Sphaerotilus montanus: one gene and its partner. The protein of the gene in region 1 interacts with the protein of each later gene in a pairwise test. Links are inferred from orthologs where the notes say so. Each region holds a gene or a part of one and is shown on either strand. Other genes may lie near its edges.

What was found.
Region 2: the proteins of BDD16_RS11495 (region 1) and BDD16_RS17075 interact in binary tests that used the Escherichia coli proteins (3 or more experiments, as listed by UniProt). The link is inferred for Sphaerotilus montanus from one-to-one orthologs.

What each region holds. Positions count from the first base shown.
Region 1 is NZ_JACCFH010000001.1:2,542,129-2,545,420, reverse strand. What follows is about bases 222-3,199. They hold BDD16_RS11495 (rod shape-determining protein), read left to right. Parts: upstream 222-1,177; coding sequence 1,178-2,221; downstream 2,222-3,199. Other genes in these bases: mreC (rod shape-determining protein MreC), read left to right, coding at 2,258-3,199; gatC (Asp-tRNA(Asn)/Glu-tRNA(Gln) amidotransferase subunit GatC), read right to left, coding at 595-894; gatA (Asp-tRNA(Asn)/Glu-tRNA(Gln) amidotransferase subunit GatA), read right to left, coding at 222-577. Also shown: more of gatA, read right to left, coding at 1-221; more of mreC, read left to right, coding at 3,200-3,214; rod shape-determining protein MreD, read left to right, coding at 3,228-3,292. UniProt on the Escherichia coli protein: Forms membrane-associated dynamic filaments that are essential for cell shape determination. Acts by regulating cell wall synthesis and cell elongation, and thus cell shape.
Region 2 is NZ_JACCFH010000001.1:3,751,477-3,754,762, forward strand. What follows is about bases 88-3,059. They hold BDD16_RS17075 (helix-turn-helix domain-containing protein), read left to right. Parts: upstream 88-1,075; coding sequence 1,076-2,044; downstream 2,045-3,059. Other genes in these bases: rlmN (dual-specificity RNA methyltransferase RlmN), read left to right, coding at 88-156; pilW (type IV pilus biogenesis/stability protein PilW), read left to right, coding at 172-1,083; ispG (flavodoxin-dependent (E)-4-hydroxy-3-methylbut-2-enyl-diphosphate synthase), read left to right, coding at 2,053-3,059. Outside these bases: more of rlmN, read left to right, coding at 1-87; more of ispG, read left to right, coding at 3,060-3,286.

The DNA of each region.
Region 1 (3,292 bases):
CGGTCAGCGACGCCGGCTGGCGCACGGAGCCGCCAGTGTCGGTGCCGGTGGCCGCCGGGATCAGCCGGGCCGCGACCGCGACCGCGCTGCCGCCGGACGAGCCGCCGGGAATGCGGTCGGTGTTCCACGGGTTGCGGGCCGGGGTGTAGGCCGAGTTCTCGTTCGAGCCGCCCATCGCGAACTCGTCGCAGTTGAGCTTGCCCAGCGTCACCGCGCCGGCCGACGCCAGCCGGCTGACCACGGTCGCATCGAACGGGCTGCGGTAGCCGTCGAGCATCTTCGAGCCGGCGGTGCTCGGGAAGTCGCGGGTGACGAAGATGTCCTTGTGCGCGATCGGCACGCCCAGCAACGTGTGGCCGGCGCCGGACACGCCGCGGGCGCGCCAGGCATCGGCCGCGGCGGCCTGGGCCAGCGCGACATCGGCGTCGACCGACAGGAAGGCACCCAGCGCGGCGTGGGACTCCACGCGGTCCAGCAGGTGGCGGGTCAGCTCGACGCTGGAGACCTGCTTCTGGTCGAGCAAGCGCGAGAGGTCGGCCACGCCCAGGGCGTGCAGGGGGGAAGTCGACAGGGTCATGGCAGTTTCACTCGCACTCATTCGATCACGCGCGGCACCAGGAACAGCCCGCCTTCGACGGCCGGGGCGCTCTTCTGGTTGGCGGCCCGGTTGTCGGGCTCGGTCACGGCGTCCTCGCGCAGGCGCAGCACGACGTCCTGCACCGCCGACAGCGGGGTGTACAGCGGAGCCACGCCGGTGGTGTCGACCGCACGCATGCGCTCGACGATGTCGAAGAAGCCATTGAGCTCGCCCAGCAGACTCGCCTGCTCGGCCTCGCTCAGTTCAAGCCGCGCCAGATTGGCAATGCGGCTCACATCCTGGGGCGTGAGTGCCATTTGTGTGAACTATGAAATGAATTGGGCGCACTGGGCGCAGATAAGACCCCTACATGGGAGGTCATCAGACGCCGACATGGAGTGGCAGGCCCGGTGTGGACAAGGTCACGCCGCAAGCCATGGGGTATTATCACCCGCCCTTTGTTCATGTACCCGTCGGTTCTGGATCAACTGATTGCTGCGTCGCACCACGACATGCCATCGGTTGGCGGGCCCCGAATTTCCAGTCCAGTCACGCTCACCAGCAGTCCACGTCGGCTGTCGGGATGCTTACGAGTTCACCATGTTCGGATCGTTGCGTCGATATTTCTCTACCGATCTCGCGATCGACCTCGGCACCGCCAATACCCTGATCTACGTTCGAGGCACGGGCATCGTGCTGAACGAGCCCTCGGTGGTGGCCATTCGCCATGAGGGCGGCCCGCACGGCAAGAAGACCATCCAGGCGGTCGGCGCCGAGGCCAAGGCCATGCTCGGCAAGGTGCCGGGCAACATCGAGGCCATCCGCCCGATGAAGGACGGCGTGATCGCCGACTTCACCGTCACCGAGCAGATGCTCAAGCAGTTCATCAAGATGGTGCACCCGCGCTCGCTGCTGCGGCCGAGCCCACGCATCATCATCTGCGTGCCCTGCGGCTCGACCCAGGTAGAGCGCCGCGCGATCCGTGAATCGGCGCTCGGCGCCGGTGCCTCGGAGGTCTACCTGATCGAGGAACCGATGGCCGCTGCGATCGGCGCCGGCATGCCGGTGTCGGAAGCCTCGGGCTCGATGGTCGTGGACATCGGCGGCGGCACGACCGAGGTGGGCGTCATCTCGCTCGGCGGCATGGTCTACAAGGGCTCGGTGCGCGTCGGCGGCGACAAGTTCGACGAAGCCATCATCAACTACATCCGCCGCAACTACGGCATGCTGATCGGCGAGCCCACCGCCGAGGCCATCAAGAAGGAAATCGGCTCGGCCTTCCCCGGCTCCGAGATCAAGGAGATGGAAGTCAAGGGCCGCAACCTGAGCGAAGGCGTGCCGCGCAGCTTCACGGTCTCCAGCAACGAGATCCTCGAAGCCCTGACCGACCCGCTCAACCAGATCGTCTCCTCCGTCAAGAAAGCCCTGGAGCAGACCCCGCCCGAACTCGGCGCCGACATCGCCGACCGCGGCATGATGCTGACCGGCGGTGGCGCGCTGCTGCGTGATCTCGACCGCCTGCTCGCCGAGGAAACCGGCCTGCCGGTGCTGATCGCCGAAGATCCGCTGTCCTGCGTCGTGCGCGGATGCGGCATGGCACTGGAACGCATGGAGCGCCTCGGTTCGATCTTCACGTCGGAGTGACCGTGACGTCCACGGTCGTGGTTGGCGCCTGCTGACATGCCACTGGGCACCCTGGACCGTTCTCCACCACCGTTCTTCCGCCAGGGCCCGTCGGCCCTGTCGCGGCTGCTGTTCTTCGCCTCGCTGTCGGTGCTGCTGATGGCGGCGGACAGCCGGGTCGGGCTGACCACGCCGCTGCGCACCGCCGCCGCCGTGCTGCTCAACCCGATCGAGCGGGCGCTGCTCGTGCCGGTGCGCGGCGCAGGCTCGGTCGGCGACTACCTCTCCGGCATCGCCCAGGCCCAGCAGACCACCGAGCGCGCCCGTGCGGAACTCACCCGCCAGGCCGAGCGCTCGCTGCAGGCCGACCAGCTGCTGCAGGAAAACGCCCGGCTGCGCGCGTTGCTGGAACTGCGTGCGCGGCTGTCCGTGCGCACACGGGCCGCGGAAGTGCTCTATGACGCACCCGATCCCTACACCCGCAAGATCATCATCGACCGCGGCAGCAGCCAGGGCGTGCAACACGGCTCGCCAGTCATCAACGAACTGGGCGTGCTGGGACAGGTGACGCGGGTCTACCCCATGACCGCGGAAGTGACCCTGGTGATCGACGAGAACGCGGCCATCCCGGTCCACAACATCCGCACCGGCCTGCGCGGTGTCGCCTTCGGCGACCCGTCGGTGGACAGCATGGAGCTGCGTTTCGTCGCAGCCAACGCCGACGTGCAGGTCGGCGACATCCTGCAGACCTCCGGACTGGACGGGGTGTACCCGCCGGGCATGCCCGTCGCGAAGGTGAGCCGGCTGGACCGGCGGACCCAGTCCGATTTCGCCAAGATCGCCCTGACACCGGCCACCAAGCCGGACAGCGTGCGGCATGTGCTGGTGCTCGAACCCATGAGCACCCAGCAACTCCCCAAGCCGACCCCGGCCGACGCCGCACTGCCGGTCCACGGCAAGGACAGCCCGGCCGCCAAACCCGGGGCCAAGGCCGTGCGCAAGGACAAGGAGTGAGGGCCGTGACGCCATGATGCCCCGTTCGGCCGATCAACTGCTGCTGCCGGTGAACCCGTGGTTCATGTGGGCCACGCT
Region 2 (3,286 bases), 1.2 Mb from region 1 along the record:
CTGGTCACGACGGTGCGCAAGACCCGTGGTGATGACATCGACGCCGCCTGCGGCCAGCTCGCTGGCGAGGTGCAGGACCGCACCCGGGCGCACGAGCGCATGGTGCGTGCGCCGATCCGCATCGTGCGCAGCGCACCCCCGGCTGCGCCGAACTGAGCGATCTTCCCCAGGATGACGATGACCCCACTGCGCTGGTTCGAGCGCCGCACCGGCCGGTGTGGCAGTCTGCTGCTGGCTGCGGTGCTGCTGGCTGGCTGCGTGTCCGGGCCGGCCTTGCCGGTGCCGATGGGGGAGGCGAGTCCCACCAGTATCAACGCACCCCGCCCGACGAACTCCAGCGGTTCGGCTGCCGCGAATGCTGCCACCGGTGGCCGACGCGATCTGGTCACCGAATCGGACGAGTCCGACTCGGCCAGGCGTGCGCGCATCCGCACCGAACTGGCCGCGGCCTATTTCGGCCAGGGGCAGTACGTGACCGCGCTGGACGAGGTCAAGCGCGCGCTGACCGTCGATCCGGGTCATGTGCCTGCCCTGGGCCTGCGCGGGCTCATCTACGCCAACATGGGGGAGTACGAGCTGGCGGAGGAGAGTTTTCGCTCGGCCCTGCGGGTCCGCCCCGCCGATGCCGACACCCTGCACAACTACGGCTGGTTCCTCTGCCAGCAGCGCCGCTTCGTGCCGGCGCGCCAGCAGTTCGAAGCGGCGATGGCGGTGCCGCAGTACCGCGAATCGGCGCGCACGCTGCTCGCTGCCGGCATCTGCGAGGCCCGGGCCGGTGAGCTGCAGGCGGCCCAGATCATCCTGCAGCGCAGCTTCGACCAGGACCCGGGCAATCCGGCCACCGTGTTCAATCTGGCGGACGTCCTGAAGCGCCGAGGTGATCTGGAACGTGCATTTCTTTACATCCAGCGGCTCAACCAGACCCCTGAGCTGGTGAGCCCTGAAACGCTGTGGCTGGCGATTCGCATCCAGCACCGACGAAACCTCACCTCGTCCGTGGAAGAATTGGGGTCATTGCTGCGTGCACGATTCCCGAAATCACGGGAGGCAGCGGCCTATGACCAAGGACAGTTCGATGAGTGAAGTGACACCGCTGCCAGCTGGCTCCCTCTCGGCCGGCGCCATGCTGCGCGCCGCCCGCGAGGCACGTGGGCTGGAAATCGATGCATTGGCACAGTTGCTGAAGGTGCCCGAGCGCCGGCTGGTGGCGCTGGAGGCCGATCGCTATGACGAGTTGCCGGGACTGGCCTTCGTGCGCAGTCTGGCGCAGTCCTACGCCCGCCAGCTGGGTCTGGACTCCACCAAGGTCCTGGCTGTGCTGCCGATGTCCGGAACGCCGCCGCAGCAGCTCGAGAACGTGTCCCGCGGGCTGCAGACGCCGTACCGCGAAGGCGTGAGCGGCAATACCTTCGGCCGCGGCGGAGCAGGGCAGCCGGAATGGCTCAAGCCCGCCTATCTGGTGCCGGCGCTGCTGCTGCTGGCCGCACTGGCCTTCTGGTTCGCTCCGCCGATGCGTTCGGTGTTTGGCGGCCTGGGCTGGCCTGCGGCGGATGCCCCCGCGGGCAGTGCCAGCGCCGTGTCCGATGTGCCCTCGTCCGTGTCATCGTCGGGGGCGGCCAGTGGTGGCACTGCGGCGCCGTCGGATGGGGTGCTGGTGTCCGCGCCGACCGCCGTGGTGGTGCCTGCGGTTCCGTTGACGCCCGTGACGCCGGCTGCATCCGCGCCCTTGGCCCCTCCGGTGTCCGAGACCGTGCACTCGGCACCCACCGACACGGCGCCTGTCGGTGCCAGCGCGCCGCCGGCCGCGGCGGGCACGGTGGTGCTGCGCACGACGGGCGAGTCCTGGGTCGAGGTGCGTGATGCGGCGGGCGCCGTGCTGCTGTCGCGCACGGTGCTGCCGGGCGAGGTGATCGGCCTGGATGGCGCCATGCCGATGCGCATGAAGGTGGGCATCGCCAGCGTCACCCAGGTGACCGTGCGTGGCGAGCCGTTCAGCCTGGCCCCGTTCACCCGCGGCAACATCGCCAACGCCGTTCTGAAGTGAGTCCGACCATGCACGCTCCCCTGACGACCTCCGAACAACCGATTCCGCTGGGCGAACCTGCCGCGCGTCGCAGCCTGCAGGCCCGTGTGGTCTGGGGCGACCGTGTCGTGACGGTCGGCGGCGATGCGCCGGTGCGCGTGCAGTCGATGACCAACACCGACACGGTGGACGTCATCGGCACCGCCATCCAGGTGAAGGAGCTGGCGCTGGCCGGCTCGGAGATGGTCCGCATCACGGTCAACACGCCCGAAGCCGCCGAGGCCGTGCCGCACATCCGCGACCAGCTCGACCGCATGCAGATCGACGTGCCGCTGATCGGCGACTTCCACTACAACGGCCACCGCCTGCTCACCGAGTACCCGGCGATGGCGGCGGCGCTGTCCAAGTACCGCATCAACCCGGGCAATGTCGGCAAGGGCGACAAGCGCGACCGCCAGTTCGGCATGATGATCGAGGCCGCGCTGCGCCACGACAAGCCGGTGCGCATCGGCGTCAACTGGGGCAGCCTGGACCAGGAACTGCTCGCCAGCCTGATGGACACCAACGCCCGCCGCGCGCAGCCGTGGGAAGGCCGTCAGGTGATGTACGAAGCCCTGATCCAGTCGGCGCTCGACTCGGCGGGTTACGCGGTCGAGCTGGGCATGGACCCGGGCCAGGTGCTGATCAGCTGCAAGGTCAGTGGCGTGCAGGATCTGGTGGCGGTCTACCGCGAGCTGTCGAAGCGCTGTGACCATCCGCTGCACCTCGGCCTGACCGAAGCCGGCATGGGCACCAAGGGCACGGTCGCCTCGGCCGCGGCGCTGGGCATCCTGCTGCAGCAGGGCATCGGCGACACCATCCGCGTCAGCCTGACGCCCGCGCCAGGCGAGGCGCGCACGCAGGAAGTGACCGTCGCGCTGGAGATCCTGCAGTCGCTGGGTCTGCGCACCTTCGTGCCGAGCGTGACGGCGTGTCCCGGCTGCGGCCGCACGACGAGCACCACCTTCCAGGAACTGACCCAGCAGATCGACCACTTCCTGCGCGCGCAGATGCCGGTCTGGCGCGTCAAGTACCCGGGCGTCGAGACGATGAAGGTGGCCGTGATGGGCTGCATCGTCAACGGCCCCGGCGAGAGCAAGCACGCCGACATCGGCATCAGCCTGCCCGGCACCGGCGAAGCCCCGGCGGCTCCCGTCTACATCGATGGCGAGAAGGCCATGACGCTGCGCGGCGAGGGCATTGCCAGCGAGTTCCAGGCCGTGG